Regions from separate parts of the Methylocystis sp. JR02 genome, predicted to be linked through region 2. Evidence: predicted binding sites of a transcription regulator. Region 2 holds the regulator's gene; each other region holds the start of a gene.
What was found. The regulator PhoB, encoded in region 2, activates phosphate uptake and scavenging genes when phosphate is short. The targets are predictions, from matches to a motif close to TGTCATNNANCTGTCAT.

Region 1 (5,151 bases), 2.1 Mb from region 2:
AAGGCTCGGCCGCGCGACCTACGCCAATATTCGCAAAGTGCTGCGCTATCTCGTCTCGACCAACGCTTCCGAAACCATCGCGATGCTCGGCGCGGCGCTGGTCGACGCCAGGGAGCCGTTGACGCCGATGCAATTGCTCTGGCTCAATCTGGCGACGGACGCCCTCCCCGCGCTCGCGCTCGGCCTCGAGCCGCCGGAGGCCGAGGTTCTCGACCAGCCGCCGCATGATCCCGGCGCGCCGATCATGGGCGCGAACGACTTCCGCCGCGTCCTGCGCGAAGGCGCCGTCATCGGGGCAGCCGCGCTTCTCGGCTATTACAGCGCCGGCGGCTCCAATGGGCATGCGCGCGCGAGCACGATCACTTTCCACGGGCTGACCTTCGCCCAATTGCTGCATGCAATCGCTTGCCGGTCCGAGACCCGCGGCCTTTCGGCGGAAATTCGCCGCCAGCCCAACCTCCGGCTCTATGGCGGCGTCGGCGTGTCCCTGCTCGCTCAATGCGCGGCGCAGTTTCTGCCGCCGACGCGGCGGCTTCTCGGGCTTGCGCCGCTCGGCCCGGGCGACATTCTGCGTATCGGCGCCATCGCCATCAGCAGCGCGCTCGCCAATGATTTTCTGGGCTATCTGGTCGAGCGCGCCGCCGCCCGCCACGAGGGAGAAAGCCATGTCGGCTGACATGATCTTCACATCCCAGTCGGTCACGCCCGGCCATCCCGACAAGCTCTGCGACCAGATCAGCGACGCGGCGGTCGACGCCTTGCTGAGAGAGGACGAAACCGCGCGGGCCGTGGTGGAATGCGCTCTCGCCACTGGCGTCCTGTTTCTCGCGGCGCGATATGCGGCCGACGCCCGGGTCGATCTGCCCTCGCTCGCGCGCAAGATCATCATGGACGCCGGCTATGTCTCGAACGGGTTCGACGCGCGCAACTGCTCGATCCTGACGAGCTTGACCGAGCTTCCGCTTTCCACCCGCGAGGCCGAGTCGCCGGGAGACGCGCCGGAGGCAGTCGCGCGCAGGGTGGCGCATGAACAGGCGAATGTTTTCGGCTATGCCTGCCGGGACACGAGCGAGCTGATGCCGGCGCCGATCAGCTACGCGCATAAAATGGCGAAGGCTTTGGATACGGCGCGCCGCGGAGGCTTTCACGCCTTGTCGCCTGACGCGAAAACGCAGGTCTCCGTGCAGTATCGGGACGGACGCCCAGTGCGTATCCACAGTCTGTCGCTGACCGTCGCGCTCGACGACTCGGCCGCGCCGGACGCGCAGGATCATCTGCGCACTTTGGCGCTCGACGCCTTGGCGGGCAATGACGTCAGGCCGGATGGCGGGACGCAGGTCATCATCAATGCAGGCGAGCCCCTCGACATCGGCGGTCCCGGGCGCCACGCGGGATTGACCGGGCGCAAGAACGGGATCGATTCCTATGGGGAGATCGCGCGCATGAGCGGTTCGGCGCTTTCGGGCAAAGACCCCTCGCGCATTGAGCGCGCCGGCGCCTATGCCGCGCGCTACGCCGCCAAGAACATCGTCGCCGCCGGATTGGCCGAGCGTTGCGAAGTCCATTTGGCCTATGCCATCGGCCAGGCGGAGCCGCTGAGCCTGAGCGTCGAGACCTTCAATACCGGCAAGTTCAGCGACGAGGCGATCACTAAACGTCTCGCCGCGATCATCGATTTCCGCCCCGCCGCCATCGTGAAGCGTTTTTCACTCCGAAGCCGGCCGAAGGCCGCCGGCGCCTCCGGCTTCTATCTGCCGCTTGCAACCTATGGGCATTTCGGACGCGACGATCTCGCGCTCCCTTGGGAGGCGATTGATTTGGTCGAGGCCCTGCGCGGCTAGATCATGGCGTCGTCGCCGCTCTCGGGCGACCGCCAGACGCCGGCGAGATGGCCGGCGTACCACAGCAGCGTAAAGGCAGGCGGAAAGAACTTTTCCCGCGTCACCTGCCAGAGCGCGAGCCCGACCAGCGCCAATGCGACGAGCGCCTTCGGATCGAACTCGACCGGCTTGTCCGTCTTCGTCGCGGATCGCGCCTTGCCGATTGCGAAAAGCCCCGCTTCCAGCGCCGCCTCGCTGACCTTCTCGAGCGCGTCGCCGTGCTCGATGAGCACGCTGCCGGTGAAGGGCCGCGCCGCCACCTTGTAGACGCCCGGCAGCGCGGACAGACCGCTGGAGACAGAGGCAAAAAAGTCCGAGTCGCCAAGGCGGTCCGGGAACCGCAGACGGGCCCGGCCCGGCATGGCGTGCGCGATTTCGGCGATTGGCAGGCCGGCGCCCATGCTCACGCCCCTTCCGAGGTCGGCTGCGGCGTCGTTTCGGCGGCGGCCCCGCCTTCCTCGGGCTTCGGGCCGGCCGACTTGCGGGCCTGCGCCATCGTGGCGGCAAATATGTCGGAAGCCGCCTCCGCCTTCGCCTCAGCGAAGAGATCCTCGGCCGTTTCCATCAAATGCGCGCCCTGCACACGCGCTTCGTGCAAGGCCAGGACGGCGGCCTTCAGGGCGGCCTTGGCGACGGGCCGCACGCGGTTTCCCTCTCGATCGAACAGGAGCGCCGCTGCGGCGCCGGCCGCCACGCCTAACGCAAATCCCCACGGCTTCATGAAGCTTCTCCCGGTCGGAAACCAAGGCGTTCCAATTTAAGCGCGACCATGACGCGCTCGTGACGAGCGCAAATACTGCCGTTCGTCGCCCGCACCGTCCGACGCTGTCGCAAATGTTATAGGACAGTCGGCGTTTTACGAAAGCGCGGCAGATCTCGCCTTCCCCGATAATTAACGCATGTTGGCCTAGCGTCTTCCCGTCTGACAAGCTAACGGCGCGCACTGTCACGATTGCGTCACGCAAGAAGTGTCTGCGAACCGTCGACAGCGCGGCTCAGCTTAACGCGCGCTTTCCGAATGGACGGCATTGGATGGACTTTTCCCAGCGCTTCACCTTCCTCTTCTCCGCGCCCAATTTCGAGGCAGACGACCTCGAAGGCCTGCGCGTCAATCAGATCATCGCGGCCATCGAGCGCATGGGCTTTCAGGTCGTCCGGGCGCGGCGATTGGAGGACGCCGAGATCGTCGTGCAGACGGACGCCGCGATCGGATGCCTTGTCGTCGACTGGGGCAAGAGGGGGATAGAGGGCAAGACCGCCTCGCTCATCGATCTGATGCGTAAGCGCGGCCTCGATATGCCGATCGTCCTGCTCATCCGCCGCAAGCGTTTCGAGGATATTCCCGTCGAGGTGCTCGACTTCATCGACGGCTATGTGTTCCTGGCGGAGGAGACGCCGGAGTTCATCGCCAAGAACCTCGTCTCGCGGCTCAAGCAATATGCCGACACGCTGAAAACGCCTTTCTTCGGCGCCATTGTCGATTACGCGGAAGAAGGCAATCAGCTCTGGACCTGCCCCGGCCATAATGGCGGCATTTTCTACAGCCGCAGCCCGATCGGCCGCATCTTCATGGAGCATCTCGGCGAAGCCGTGTTCCGCGACGATCTGGACAATTCCGTCGTCGAGCTCGGAGACCTCCTCACCCACGAAGGCCCGGCGCTCAAGGCGCAGAAGGCGGCGGCCGAAATCTTCGGGGCGGAGAAGACCTATTTCGTGCTCAACGGCACGTCCACATCGAACAAGGTCGTCCTCACCAATCTCGTGGCCGAAGGCGATCTCGTGCTCTTCGACCGCAACAATCACAAGGCCGCGCATCATGGCGCGTTGCTCTTGAGCGGCGGCGTGCCGATCTTTCTCCCCACCACGCGCAACGCCTTCGGCCTGATCGGCCCCATCGACCACAAAGCCTTCGACGAAGAGACGCTGCGCGCGCGCATTCGCGATAATCCGCTCGTCAAGGACAAGGACGCCTGGCGCAAGGAGCGGCCCTTCCGCGTCGCGGTGATCGAACAATGCACCTATGACGGCACAATCTATGACGCCGAATGGATCGTGAAGAAGATCGGCCATTTGTGCGACTACATCCTCTTCGACGAGGCCTGGGCGGGCTTCATGAAATTCCACCCGCTTTACGAGCGGCGCTTCGCCATGGGGCTCAAAAATCTCAACGAGGCTTCTCCCGGCGTCGTCGCCACCCAATCCACGCATAAGCAGCTCGCGAGCTTCTCGCAGGCGTCGCAGATTCATGTGCGCGATCGGCATATCAAGGGCCAGAGGCGCCGCGTCGAGCACAAGCGCTTCAACGAAGGCTTCATGCAGCACGCCTCGACCTCGCCCTTCTATCCGCTGTTCGCCTCGCTCGATGTCGGCGCGCAGATGATGAAAGGCCGCTCCGGCGAAGTTCTGTGGGACGACACCGTTCGTCTCGGCGTCGAGTTGCGCAAGAAGCTGCGCGCCGTGCGCCGTGAATTCGAGGACAAGGAGAAAGACCCGGCGCGGCGCTGGTTCTTCGATCCCTTCGTTCCCGACAAGGTTTCCATTCCCGACGCCGCGCGCGAAACCGGCGCGCATCAAGTCGGCTGGGAAATGGTCTCCACCGAACAGCTCTCGCGCAACGCCGCCTTTTGGGAGCTTGCGCCGGGCGCGGGCTGGCATGGTTTCCAGGACATGGCGCCGGGCTTTGCGATCACCGATCCCTGCAAGCTTACCTTGCTCACGCCAGGATTCGATCGCAGCACGGGCGCCTATGAGGATCATGGCGTCCCGGCCCCGATCGTCGCGCAATATTTGCGCGAGAACCGCATCGTGCCGGAGAAGAACGATCTCAACTCGCTCCTCTTCCTGCTGACGCCGGGCGTCGAGTCGAGCAAGGCCGGCACGCTCGTTTCCGCGCTCGTCGCATTCAAGCGGCTGCACGACGACAATGCGATTTTGCAGGACGTCATTCCGGAATTCGTCGCGCGGCGGCCGGGCCGCTACAAGGGCGCGCGGCTGCGCGATCTCTGCGGCGATATGCATCGCTTCTTCAAGGAAGCGGGCGTCAGCGCTTTGCAGCGCGCGCAATTTGCGCGCGAGCATCTGCCCGACATGGCGATGACGCCGCGCGAGGCCTATCTGCATCTCGTGCGCAACAACGTCGATTATCTGACGCTCGATGAAATCGAGGGGCGGGTCGCGACGACGCTCTGGGTCATCTACCCGCCGGGCATCGCCACCATCGTTCCCGGCGAGCGCCTCGGCGACAAAGCGCGGCCCATGTTGAACTATCTGA
Region 2 (5,151 bases):
CTCGGCCGCGCGCTCGGCGAAACGATGGCGGTCACCTTCGTCATCGGCAACGCCCACAAAATCTCGCCGTCGCTGCTCGCGCCGGGGACGACCATCTCCGCGACCATCGCCAATGAATTCACCGAGGCCGTGGGCGACATTTACACATCGGCGCTCATCGAGCTCGGCCTGATCCTCTTCGTCATCACCTTTATCGTTCTGGCGATCGCGCGTTACATGCTGATGCGCATCGAGCGGAAGTCGGCTTAAGGAGCCCGAGTCATGTCGCTCTACGCCACGCGCCGCCGGCGCAATTCGATGGCGACCAGCCTCGCCTGGGGGGCCGCGATCTTCGGCCTGACCTGGCTGCTGCTGATCCTCGCCGCGCTTCTCTACGAAGGGATTCGCGGACTTTCTCCCGCCGTCTTCACCCAGATGACGCCGCCCCCCGGCAGCCAGGGCGGCCTCCTGAACGCTATCGCCGGCTCGCTTGTCATGACCATCATCGGCGTCGCCATCGGCGCGCCGCTCGGCATGCTCGCCGGCACCTATATGGCGGAATATGGCCGCTACTCGAAGCTGACCATCGTCGTGCGCTTCATCAACGACATCCTGCTCAGCGCGCCGTCGATCGTCATCGGCCTCTTCGTCTACACGCTGCTCGTCGGGCCGATGGGGCACTTCTCCGGCATCTCCGGCGCGGTCGCCCTCGCGCTGCTCGTCATACCGGTGGTTCTGCGCACGACCGAGGACATGCTGCTGCTGGTGCCGGGCTCGATGCGCGAAGCCGCGAGCGCGCTCGGCGCGCCGCGCGCCCTCGTCATCGGCAAGGTGGCCTATCGCGCCGCCAAGGCGGGTCTCGTCACGGGCATTCTGCTCGCGGTGGCGCGCGTCTCCGGTGAAACCGCGCCGCTGCTCTTCACCGCGCTCAACAACCAATTCTGGAGCAGCGACCTCAACGCGCCGATGGCGAGCCTGCCGGTCGTCATCTTCCAGTTCGCCCTGTCCCCCTACAAAGATTGGCAGCAGCTTGCCTGGACGGGCGCCCTGTTGATCACCTTCGCCGTTCTCGCCCTGTCGATCACAGCCCGCGCGCTGAGCGCCGGCCGGAGAAAATCGAAATGAACGCCCTCGCTCAGGTGAACCAGTCCGCGACCAAAATCTCGGTTCGCAGCCTCGATTTCTACTACGGCGCCACCCGCGCGCTGAAATCCGTGTCCTTGTCGCTGCACACCCATAAGGTGACAGCCTTCATCGGCCCGTCGGGCTGCGGCAAATCCACGTTGCTGCGCGTGCTGAACCGGATGTACGACCTTTATCCGGGCCAGCGCGCGGAGGGCGAGGTGCTGCTCGACGGCGAGAACATCCTCGATCCGGCGATCGACCTCAACGCCCTGCGCGCCCGCGTCGGCATGATCTTCCAGAAGCCGACGCCCTTCCCGATGTCGATCTATGAGAATGTCGCCTTCGGCATCCGTCTCTACGAGAAATTGTCGCGCGCCGATATGGACGTTCGCGTCGAGGAGGCGCTGCGCGGCGCGGCGCTCTGGGACGAAGTGAAAGACAAGCTGCAGGCGAGCGGGCTCGGCCTTTCCGGCGGCCAGCAGCAGCGCCTGTGCATCGCCCGCAGCGTCGCCGTGCAACCCGAGGTCATGCTCTTCGACGAGCCCTGCTCGGCGCTGGATCCGATCTCGACGGCGAAGGTCGAAGAGCTGATCGAGGAGCTCTCGACGAGATACACGATCGCGATCGTGACCCATAATATGCAACAGGCGGTGCGCGTCTCCGACTACACCGCATTCATGTATCTGGGCGAGCTCATCGAATTCGGCGACACGGACGACGTCTTCAACCGGCCGAGAGAAAAGCGCACGCAGGATTACATCACCGGCCGCTTCGGCTGAAGCTCATTTAAGGAACGAGCGATGACTGACCACACCGTCAAGTCCTATGACCGCGACCTCGAGTCGCTGGGACGTCGCATCTCCGAGATGGGCGGCGTTGCCGAAAAAATGCTGGCCGAGGCCATGGACGCGCTGTCCAACCTCGACGTCGAGCTCGCAAAGCAAGTCGTCGCAAGCGACGCGCGGCTCGACACGCTTCAGCGTGAGATCGAAGAAAGCGCGGTCATGACGATCGCGCGGCGGCAACCGCTGGCGATCGATCTGCGCGAATGCATCGCCGCGATCCGCATCTCCGGCGACATCGAGCGGATCGGCGACCTCGCCAAGAACATCGCCAAGCGCACGCTCAAGATCGCCTCTGAGGCGCGTTTGCCGCGCGCCATCGTCGGCTTGAAGTCGATGCATGAAATCGCCGCGACGCAGCTCAAGGACGCGCTCGACGCCTATGCGCTGCGCGACGAGGAACGCGCCCGCACCGTCTGGATGAACGACGCAGATCTCGACGCGCTGGAAGACTCGGTGTTTCGCGATCTTCTCACCTTCATGATGGAAGATCCCCGCAACATCTCCTTCTGCACGCATCTTCTGTTCTGCTCGAAGAATCTCGAGCGCATCGGCGATCACACGACCAATATCGCCGAGACGATCGTCTATCTCGTGACAGGCGAATCCATGCCGCTCGAGCGCCCCAAGGCGCGGCCGGGCGTTCTGGGCGCAGGGGGCGACGCATCGCATGAGTGACGCGACCACCGCGCCGACCGGCGCCCGCGATGGCAAGAGCGACCGCGCCCCGAGGATTCTCGTCGTCGAGGACGAGGTCCCGCTCGCGACTCTGCTGGTTTATAATCTGGAGGCCGAAGGCTATCAGGTCGAGCATGTCGATAATGGCGACGAAGCCGAGCTGCGCATCGCGGAGTCGCCGCCCGACCTGATGCTGCTCGACTGGATGCTGCCCGGCGTCTCGGGCCTCGAAATCTGCCGGCGCCTGCGCGCGCGCGACACCGCGCGCGACATGCCGATCATCATGCTGACGGCGCGCGGCGAGGAGGCCGAGCGCGTGCGTGGGCTATCGGTCGGCGCCGACGACTATGTGGTGAAGCCGTTCTCGACGCCGGAGCTGATGGCGCGCGTGCGCGCTTTGCTGCGTCGCGCCCGGCCGGAGCGCGTCGCCTCCAAGCTGACGCTGGGCGACATCGACCTCGACCGCGAGACGCGCCGCGTGCGCCGCTCGGGGCGTGAAATCCATCTGGGCCCGACCGAGTTCCGGCTGCTCGAATATTTCATGGAGAAGCCCGGGCGCGTCTTCACCCGCGCCCAGCTCCTCGACAGCGTCTGGGGCATGTCGGCGGAGATCGACGAGCGCACGGTCGACGTGCATGTCGGCCGGCTTCGCAAGGCGCTCATCCGCGGCCGCGAAAAAGACCCGATCCGCACCGTGCGCGGCTCCGGCTATTCCTTCGACGAGACCTTCGGCCGGGAGTGACGTCGGCCGCAGCCGATCGCGCGCCCGAGCTTTATCAGGCGTAACGCGGCGCCCTGAGCTGATCGCGCGCGCGACGGCGATCCTGCGCCGGCTGATAGGCGATGCGGGCGTGATGCGCGCAATAGGGCCCGCCGCCGATCGGGGATTTGCCGCCGCAGAAGCGGAACTCGGGCGACGTCGGATCGCCCATCGGCCAGCGGCACATCGACTCGCGCAGCTCCATGATCGTCACGCGCTCGGACATCGGGACGACGACTTCCGTATCCGGCGTCACGCGCGCCACCACGACCGTCTCGGGCGCGAAGGCGAGGGCGACATTGCCGTGCACGGCGTGCCCGCCGACGCGCGGAGCCGCAGCCACGGGGGCGGAAACCGCCGCCTGGCGCGACGCCGGCTTTGCGGCGCGGGGTCGCGGCGCGCTGGCCGTCTTGGCGCGCTCGGCGAGGCCAAGACGGTGAATCTTGCCGATCACCGCATTGCGCGTGATGCCGGGACCAAGCTCCGCTGCGACCTGACTCGCGCTGAGACCGTCGCTCCAAAGCTTACGCAGCAGCTCGACGCGTTCATCGGTCCAAGACATTTTGACCTCCAAGCGGCCGGTTCGAGCGCGCAACCGGACAGAATCCACCAACCCTCGCTGCGCCGGAGCGAACCAGCGGCGACGTCGCGCGCATCGAAACTCGAGGGACGCCAGGCGGAAACAACGCTACCGCGCCGGCGGGAAAAACTTAACAAAACCTTTGAATCACGGGCAAGAGTCGCTGGCAAGCCAAAGGGCGCGTTCTGCACAGCCTTTCTGAGCGCTTTGTGCGCAGAGTGTTGCCGCGACGACTCACTCCGCGCCGGAATTGGAACGAAAAACGCCTCTGGCGCGCCAGCCAAGTTGGCTGCGACGTTAGGATTTGACCGAAACAGCGCGCCCGCATAAAATCGCCTTCTCAAACTGCCGCCCCGAAAGGGCGGCGCTTTGTTTTTTGGCCCGACCGCCAAACGGCGGATCTGTTGGCTTGGAGCATAATTTTGACATCTGCGCTCTATCCGACTTATGCGCGCGCCGACGTCGCCTTTACGCGGGGCGAAGGCGCATGGCTGTTCGCGGAGAACGGCGACCGCTACCTGGATTTCGCTTCAGGCGTCGCTGTGCTGTCGCTTGGCCATGACCACCCGCATCTCGTCGAAACACTCAAGGCCGCCGCTGAAAAGCCCTGGCACGTCTCCAATCTCTTCCGCATCCCCGAGGCCGAGCGTCTCGCGCAGCGCCTTGTCGCCGTCACCTTCGCCGAAACGGTCTTCTTCGTGAATTCCGGCGCCGAGGCCGTGGAATGCGCCATCAAAACGGCGCGCAAATATCATGCGGCGAATGGCCAGCCGGAGCGCTACCGCCTCATTACCTTCGAAGGCGCCTTTCACGGGCGCACGCTCGCGACCATCGCCGCCGGCGGCAATCCGAAATATCTCGACGGCTTCGGCCCGCCGCTCGACGGCTTCGACCAGGTTCCCTTCGATGATCTCGCGGCCGTCGAAGCCGCGATCACCGAGGAAACCGCTGGCGTGCTGCTCGAACCCGTGCAGGGCGAGGGCGGCCTGCGCGTCTTCCCGCATGAGTTCCTGCGCAAGCTTCGCGCTTTGTGTGACGCGCGCGGCCTGCTGCTCGTGCTGGACGAAGTTCAATGCGGCGTCGGCCGCACCGGAAAATTCCTGGCCTGCGAGCACTCCGGCGTCACGCCCGATATTGTCGCGCTCGCCAAGGGGCTCGGCGGCGGCTTCCCGCTCGGCGCTTGCCTC
Region 3 (5,151 bases), 1.7 Mb from region 2:
CACGACCGTCGTCAGCTCGAGCAGCGTTGTTGGGCAGGCTTCAGGACATTTCGTGAAACCGAAGAATATGGCGTAGGGGCGTCCGAGCATCGTGCGATCATCGACTGTTTCGCCCTTGGAGGACGTCAGACGAAACGCCGGCGCGGTCTTGCCCGGCGCCGCGATCGCGTCGCGGGGCCGCGGCGTCGCCTGCAGCATTGGAAGAACCATCAACGCCGATGCGGCGGCGCAGGCGATCCAGGGGCTCTGTTTTCGTTTCGCCGGCGCGTCTTCGGCTCCGCGCCCTGATGGCGCGGCGGACGCCGCCGACGCCGCGCAGAACGGCGTTTTGCGGACGGTTCGCACCGGCGCCTCGACGCCGGCCTCGCGCAGCGCAGCCGCCAGCCGCTCGGCGATCGCTTCGCGTTCGGCCGGCAAGACATCGCGCGCGATTTCGAGTCGTCGCGCAACGCCTTCGACCTCGACACGCTGGCAGTCGCCGGCGTCGTCGACGTGCCGAACGACTCCGATCGCCTTCACTCTGCGCCGACCGACGAGTTCATCGTCGACATAGTGCGAAACGCAGACGATGTTTCGCTCGATGGTCACCCGCTCCGTGAAGCGCCGCTTCGCAAACAGCGACGAGCAGGCCCAGGAGAGGCCGAGTATGGAAAAAACGCCGATGATCTTTGCATCCGGCCTGATGGCGAGGATAGCGGACAGGCTCTCGAACGCGGCGTAAGCGAGCGCGAGCGCCAGAACGCGCTTGCAGGCCGTCCTTCTCATCTCACGCCGTCTTGTCGACGCTTCGGCGAGAATCTCGCTGGCGTCGGTTGCCGGATCGATCAGGACGGTCGAGCGCGGTCGAATGAGCACGAACATTCACCAATGCGTTGAAATGGGTCGAAAGCCCGCGCTCGGAACATACGAAAGAAGGCGAGACGGCAAAGCGTCGAAGCGCCTACATCGATACCGAGAACCGCGAACGGAAAAACCAGCTTGACGATAGGAATCGTGGAGCTGTTGCGTCAATCGTCGTTGCGCAAATAATCCTGCGACAGGACGTCGCGTTCAATAAATGAACAGTTTCTCTCCGCTTTGGAGTCGTCGCTTTCGCTGCAGAAAGATGCCGACGCGCCCGACGAATAGTTCACTGTTCGTGAATTGGACTGAGGCGGCCGCATATGTATCAACACTATTCATAACCGCGACCCGCATTTTACTGCATGCACTCAGCGAGCGCCCCGCGATCCCAACGAATATCGCCGGTTCCGAACGCGAGGCGGCTGGCGCGCGTTTTGGCGCCGATGTTGCCCAGCGGTCGGCCATGAACACGACGAGCAATGCCCCCTCGAGACGACGCTACTCCATCGTTGCGCCTGTTGCAGGAAGCATTCTTTGTTGCGGTCTCGGCGCGCTCGGGGCCGCCGCGGGCGCGACTGTCCCTCTCGACATCGAGATCGAGCATCCGTGGTGTGCGGCGTCTCCAAAGGGCGTCACCACGGGCGCCTGCTATATGACGGTTCGTAATCGAGGGACGGAGACGGTCAGAATCATCGGCGTTGATATTGCCGTATCGGACCATACCGAGCTGCATGAAACGGGCGTTGCAGACGGGATCATGAAAATGCGGCCTGTCTCTGAGGGCGTGGAAATTCCCGCCGGAACGTCGATCGACTTTCAAACGCGCGGTTACCATCTCATGCTGCTCGATCTGAAATCGTCGTTGAAGCTCGGGCAGACGATCGACGGCTCGCTTCGCTTCGACAGCGGCGGCGCGATGAAAATCGAGTTTCATGTGGAGACGCGGCGGCTGTAGCAGGGCCGCATCGCCGTGAATTCGAAAGTCCCCGCTCGGTCAGCGGCATTGCAGCATTACTTGGATTTGAATGGTGGGCGCGACAGGGATTGAACCTGTGACCCCTACGATGTCAACGTAGTGCTCTCCCGCTGAGCTACGCGCCCCCTTCCGGGGTTCCGCCATGGCGGCGGCTCGGGTGGCGTGTGTATAGTGGCGGACGCGGCGACGCGCAAGCGCCTTTGTGCAGAAAAATTTCCTGGTCCCGCGACAGCGCAAAATCCGCCCGGCGGCGGCTTGGCGGGAGCGGCCGTTAATAATTTATTGAGGCCAGATGTCGCGGGGACGAAAGATTTATGACGCCGCAACAATTCTTATCTTGCGGGCCTCGCCCAATGTGGCATGCTTGGCCGTGCGCCCCTCGCGAGGGGAAAGTCACAAAGGAGGTTTCGCATGTCCTTACAAGGCCATATCGTCGAACTCCAACGTCGCCACGAGGCGCTCAAGAAGGAAATCGAGAGAGAGCAGCTTCACCGCAATGCCGACAAAGCCAAAATCATCGAGCTGAAACGCAAGAAGCTGCAAATCAAGGACGAACTCGCCAAATTGGCGATCAGCGAAACACGCCACTGACGCACGCTCGAACGGGGCGGAAAGCTTTTTCCGCCCTGTCCGCCCCACTCTCGGCGCATGGCGCGCCAGCGCGTCACCGCGCGCCCGACACCAGCAGCTTGTAGTTGATCGCGTCGACAATCGCTTCGAAAGAGGCGTCTATCACATTGGCCGAGACGCCCACCGTCGACCAACGATTCCCCTCCCCGTCCGCGCATTCCACCAGCACGCGCGTCACCGCGTCCGTGCCGCCCTGGAAGACGCGCACGCGGTAATCGACAAGCCGGACGTCGTCGACGAATTTCTGATAGGCGCCGAGATCCTTTCGCAGCGCGACGTCGAGCGCATTGACCGGGCCGTTGCCCTCAGCCGCCGAGATGCGCGTCTCGCCGTGAACATTGATCTTGACGATCGCCTCGGCGCCCTTGTCCTCAAAGCCATTGCGCGCGAAGCGGCGGTCCACCGCGACGCTATAGCGCTCGATGTCGAAATAATGCGGGGCGTCGCCGAGCACGCGCTTGGCGAGCAGGAAGAAGGAGGCGTCGGCGCCCTCATAGGCGTAGCCCTGCGACTCTTTCTCCTTCACCTCGTCGAGCAGGCGCGTCAGGCGCGGATCATCCTTGTCCAGCGTCACGCCGAGGCGCGTCAGCTCGGAAATGATATTGGACCGTCCGGCCTGGTCGGAGACCAGCACGCGGCGCTGATTGCCGACGGTTTCCGGCGCCACATGCTCATAGGTGCGTGGATCGGTCAGCACGGCGGAGGCGTGAATGCCGGCCTTGGTCGCAAAGGCGCTGGCGCCCACATATGGCGCGTGGCGATTCGGGGCGCGATTGAGCAGCTCGTCGAGCGCATGGCTGATGCGCGTGAGATGTGACAGCTTCTCGCGCGTGACGCTTATCTCGAAGCGCGCGGCGTATTCATCCTTGAGCAGCAGCGTCGGGATGATAGTCGTGAGATTGGCGTTGCCGCAGCGCTCGCCGAGCCCGTTGAGCGTGCCTTGAATCTGCCGCGCGCCGGCGCGCAGGGCGGCCAATGAGTTCGCCACCGCTTGCCCCGTGTCGTCGTGGCAATGCACGCCGATATGATCGCCCGGAATGACCTTGGCGACCTCCGCGATGATGCGCTCGACCTCATGCGGCAGCGTGCCGCCATTGGTGTCGCACAGCACCACCCAGCGCGCGCCGGCCTCGTAAGCGGCCACGGCGCAGGCGAGCGCATATTGCGGATTATCCTTGAAGCCGTCGAAGAAATGCTCGCAATCGACGGCCGCTTCCTTCTCCCGCGCGCCGGCCGCTTTTACGGACTGCGTAATCGCGGCGAGATTGTCCTCTTCCGTGGAGCGTAAGGCGACCTTGACCTGATAGTCCCAGCTTTTGGCGACGAAGGTCACTGTGTCCGCCGAGCTGCCCAAGAGCGCCGCGACGCCCGGATCGTTCTCCACCGAACGGCCTTGCCGGCGCGTCATGCCGAAGGCGCAGAAGCGCGCCCGCAGCTTCGGCCGCTGCGCGAAGAATTCCGTGTCGAGCGGGTTGGCTCCCGGATAGCCGCCTTCGACATAGTCGATCCCGAGATCGTCGAGCATGGCGGCGATCTGCCGCTTGTCGTCGAGCGAGAAATCGACCCCCGTCGTCTGCGCGCCGTCGCGCAGCGTGGTGTCGTAAAGCGTCACGCGTTCCCTGGTCATCAATGCGTTCCCCCAGCGGCCGGCGGGGCCGCCAGTTGCTTGGTCATGGTGGTGTTGCCGAGCCATTCGCCGGCGATCGTCACCGTATTGCGGCTCTGCGCGACGTATCCGCGCGCGGCAAAGAAATCGCGCGCCGTATCGGAGGCTTCGACGGTGAGCGTCTTGGTCCCCCGCGCGCCGGCGAGCTTCTCGATCGCGTCCGCAAGCGCGGCGCCCACGCCCTGCCCCGCGAAATCCGGGCGCACATAGAGCATGTCGAGGAGCTTATTGTCCTTGAGCGAGGCGAAGCCCGCGATCTCGCCGTCGGCCAGCGCGACAATGGTGAGGGCGCCGGCGAGTCGGGCGGCGAAAGCGGCTTCGTCATCCGCCGCCGAGGCCCAGGCCTCGCGCTGATCCGCGTCGTAATCCTCAGCCGCGAGCGCCTCAATGCTCGCGCGAAAGAGCGCGGCGAGCGCCGCCGCGTCGCTTGCGAGATATGGCCGAAGACCGGGCTGCGCCATTACACGACCTCGAAGCTGCGCAAGATCTGCCAGGCGGCGAAGGCGGCGCCGGCGAGAACGAGGATTTTGAAGAGGAGGTAAACCGCCCAATGGCGCTTGAACGGCAGCGTGTTTTTCCAGTCGTTGTTGGACATGGCGTTGCTCCTGTTGCCTCGCGCGGGACGGCGCATTGTAGCCCGGCCGTGGATCACGCTACGCGCCAGACATTGCGTTGGCGTTTCGGTGGGAGGGGCGCCCTCGGACCCCACCCGGCCCGCTGCGCGGGCCACCCTCCCCGTAAAGGGGAGGGATGGGATTGCGGCGGCAGCGCCGCTCATGCCGCCGGCTGGCGATCGCCCCGACGCGTCAGAAAGAGCGCAAATCGTAGGCCTCCAATCCCTCCCCCTCGCGGGGAGGGTGGCGCGCGAAGCGGGCCGGGTGGGGGGGAGGATCACGGCGCCTCCGGCATAGGCTCACGCGCCCGCGCCAAAATCGTCTCGACGACTCCATGCAGATTGGAATCCACCTCGGGATTCCAAAACCGCAGCGTGCGAAAGCCCTGCGAGGCAAAATGCGCGTCACGCCTTGTATCGTTG

Region 1: QNA11_RS05200 (Orn/Lys/Arg family decarboxylase) is a predicted target of PhoB. The motif match lies at 2,650-2,666, and genes of this name have one in related genera.
Region 3: QNA11_RS06990 (YdcH family protein) is a predicted target of PhoB. The motif match lies at 2,123-2,139, and genes of this name have one in related genera.

Annotation. Positions count from the first base shown of each region.
Region 1 is NZ_JASIRC010000001.1:1,093,076-1,098,226, forward strand. It holds gene QNA11_RS05180 (cation-translocating P-type ATPase) at 1-676, shown strand, start outside; gene metK (methionine adenosyltransferase) at 666-1,841, shown strand; gene QNA11_RS05190 (hypothetical protein) at 1,838-2,281, opposite strand; gene QNA11_RS05195 (DUF5132 domain-containing protein) at 2,284-2,601, opposite strand; gene QNA11_RS05200 (Orn/Lys/Arg family decarboxylase) at 2,913-5,151, shown strand, end outside.
Region 2 is NZ_JASIRC010000001.1:3,168,476-3,173,626, forward strand. It holds gene pstC (phosphate ABC transporter permease subunit PstC) at 1-249, shown strand, start outside; gene pstA (phosphate ABC transporter permease PstA) at 262-1,104, shown strand; gene pstB (phosphate ABC transporter ATP-binding protein PstB) at 1,101-1,883, shown strand; gene phoU (phosphate signaling complex protein PhoU) at 1,905-2,624, shown strand; gene phoB (phosphate regulon transcriptional regulator PhoB) at 2,617-3,366, shown strand; gene QNA11_RS15105 (GcrA family cell cycle regulator) at 3,401-3,946, opposite strand; gene QNA11_RS15110 (aspartate aminotransferase family protein) at 4,387-5,151, shown strand, end outside.
Region 3 is NZ_JASIRC010000001.1:1,446,493-1,451,643, forward strand. It holds gene QNA11_RS06975 (SCO family protein) at 1-861, opposite strand, end outside; gene QNA11_RS06980 (copper chaperone PCu(A)C) at 1,307-1,798, shown strand; tRNA gene QNA11_RS06985 (tRNA-Val) at 1,870-1,944, opposite strand; gene QNA11_RS06990 (YdcH family protein) at 2,231-2,410, shown strand; gene cimA (citramalate synthase) at 2,484-4,076, opposite strand; gene QNA11_RS07000 (GNAT family N-acetyltransferase) at 4,076-4,576, opposite strand; gene QNA11_RS07005 (hypothetical protein) at 4,576-4,710, opposite strand; gene QNA11_RS07010 (endonuclease domain-containing protein) at 5,007-5,151, opposite strand, start outside.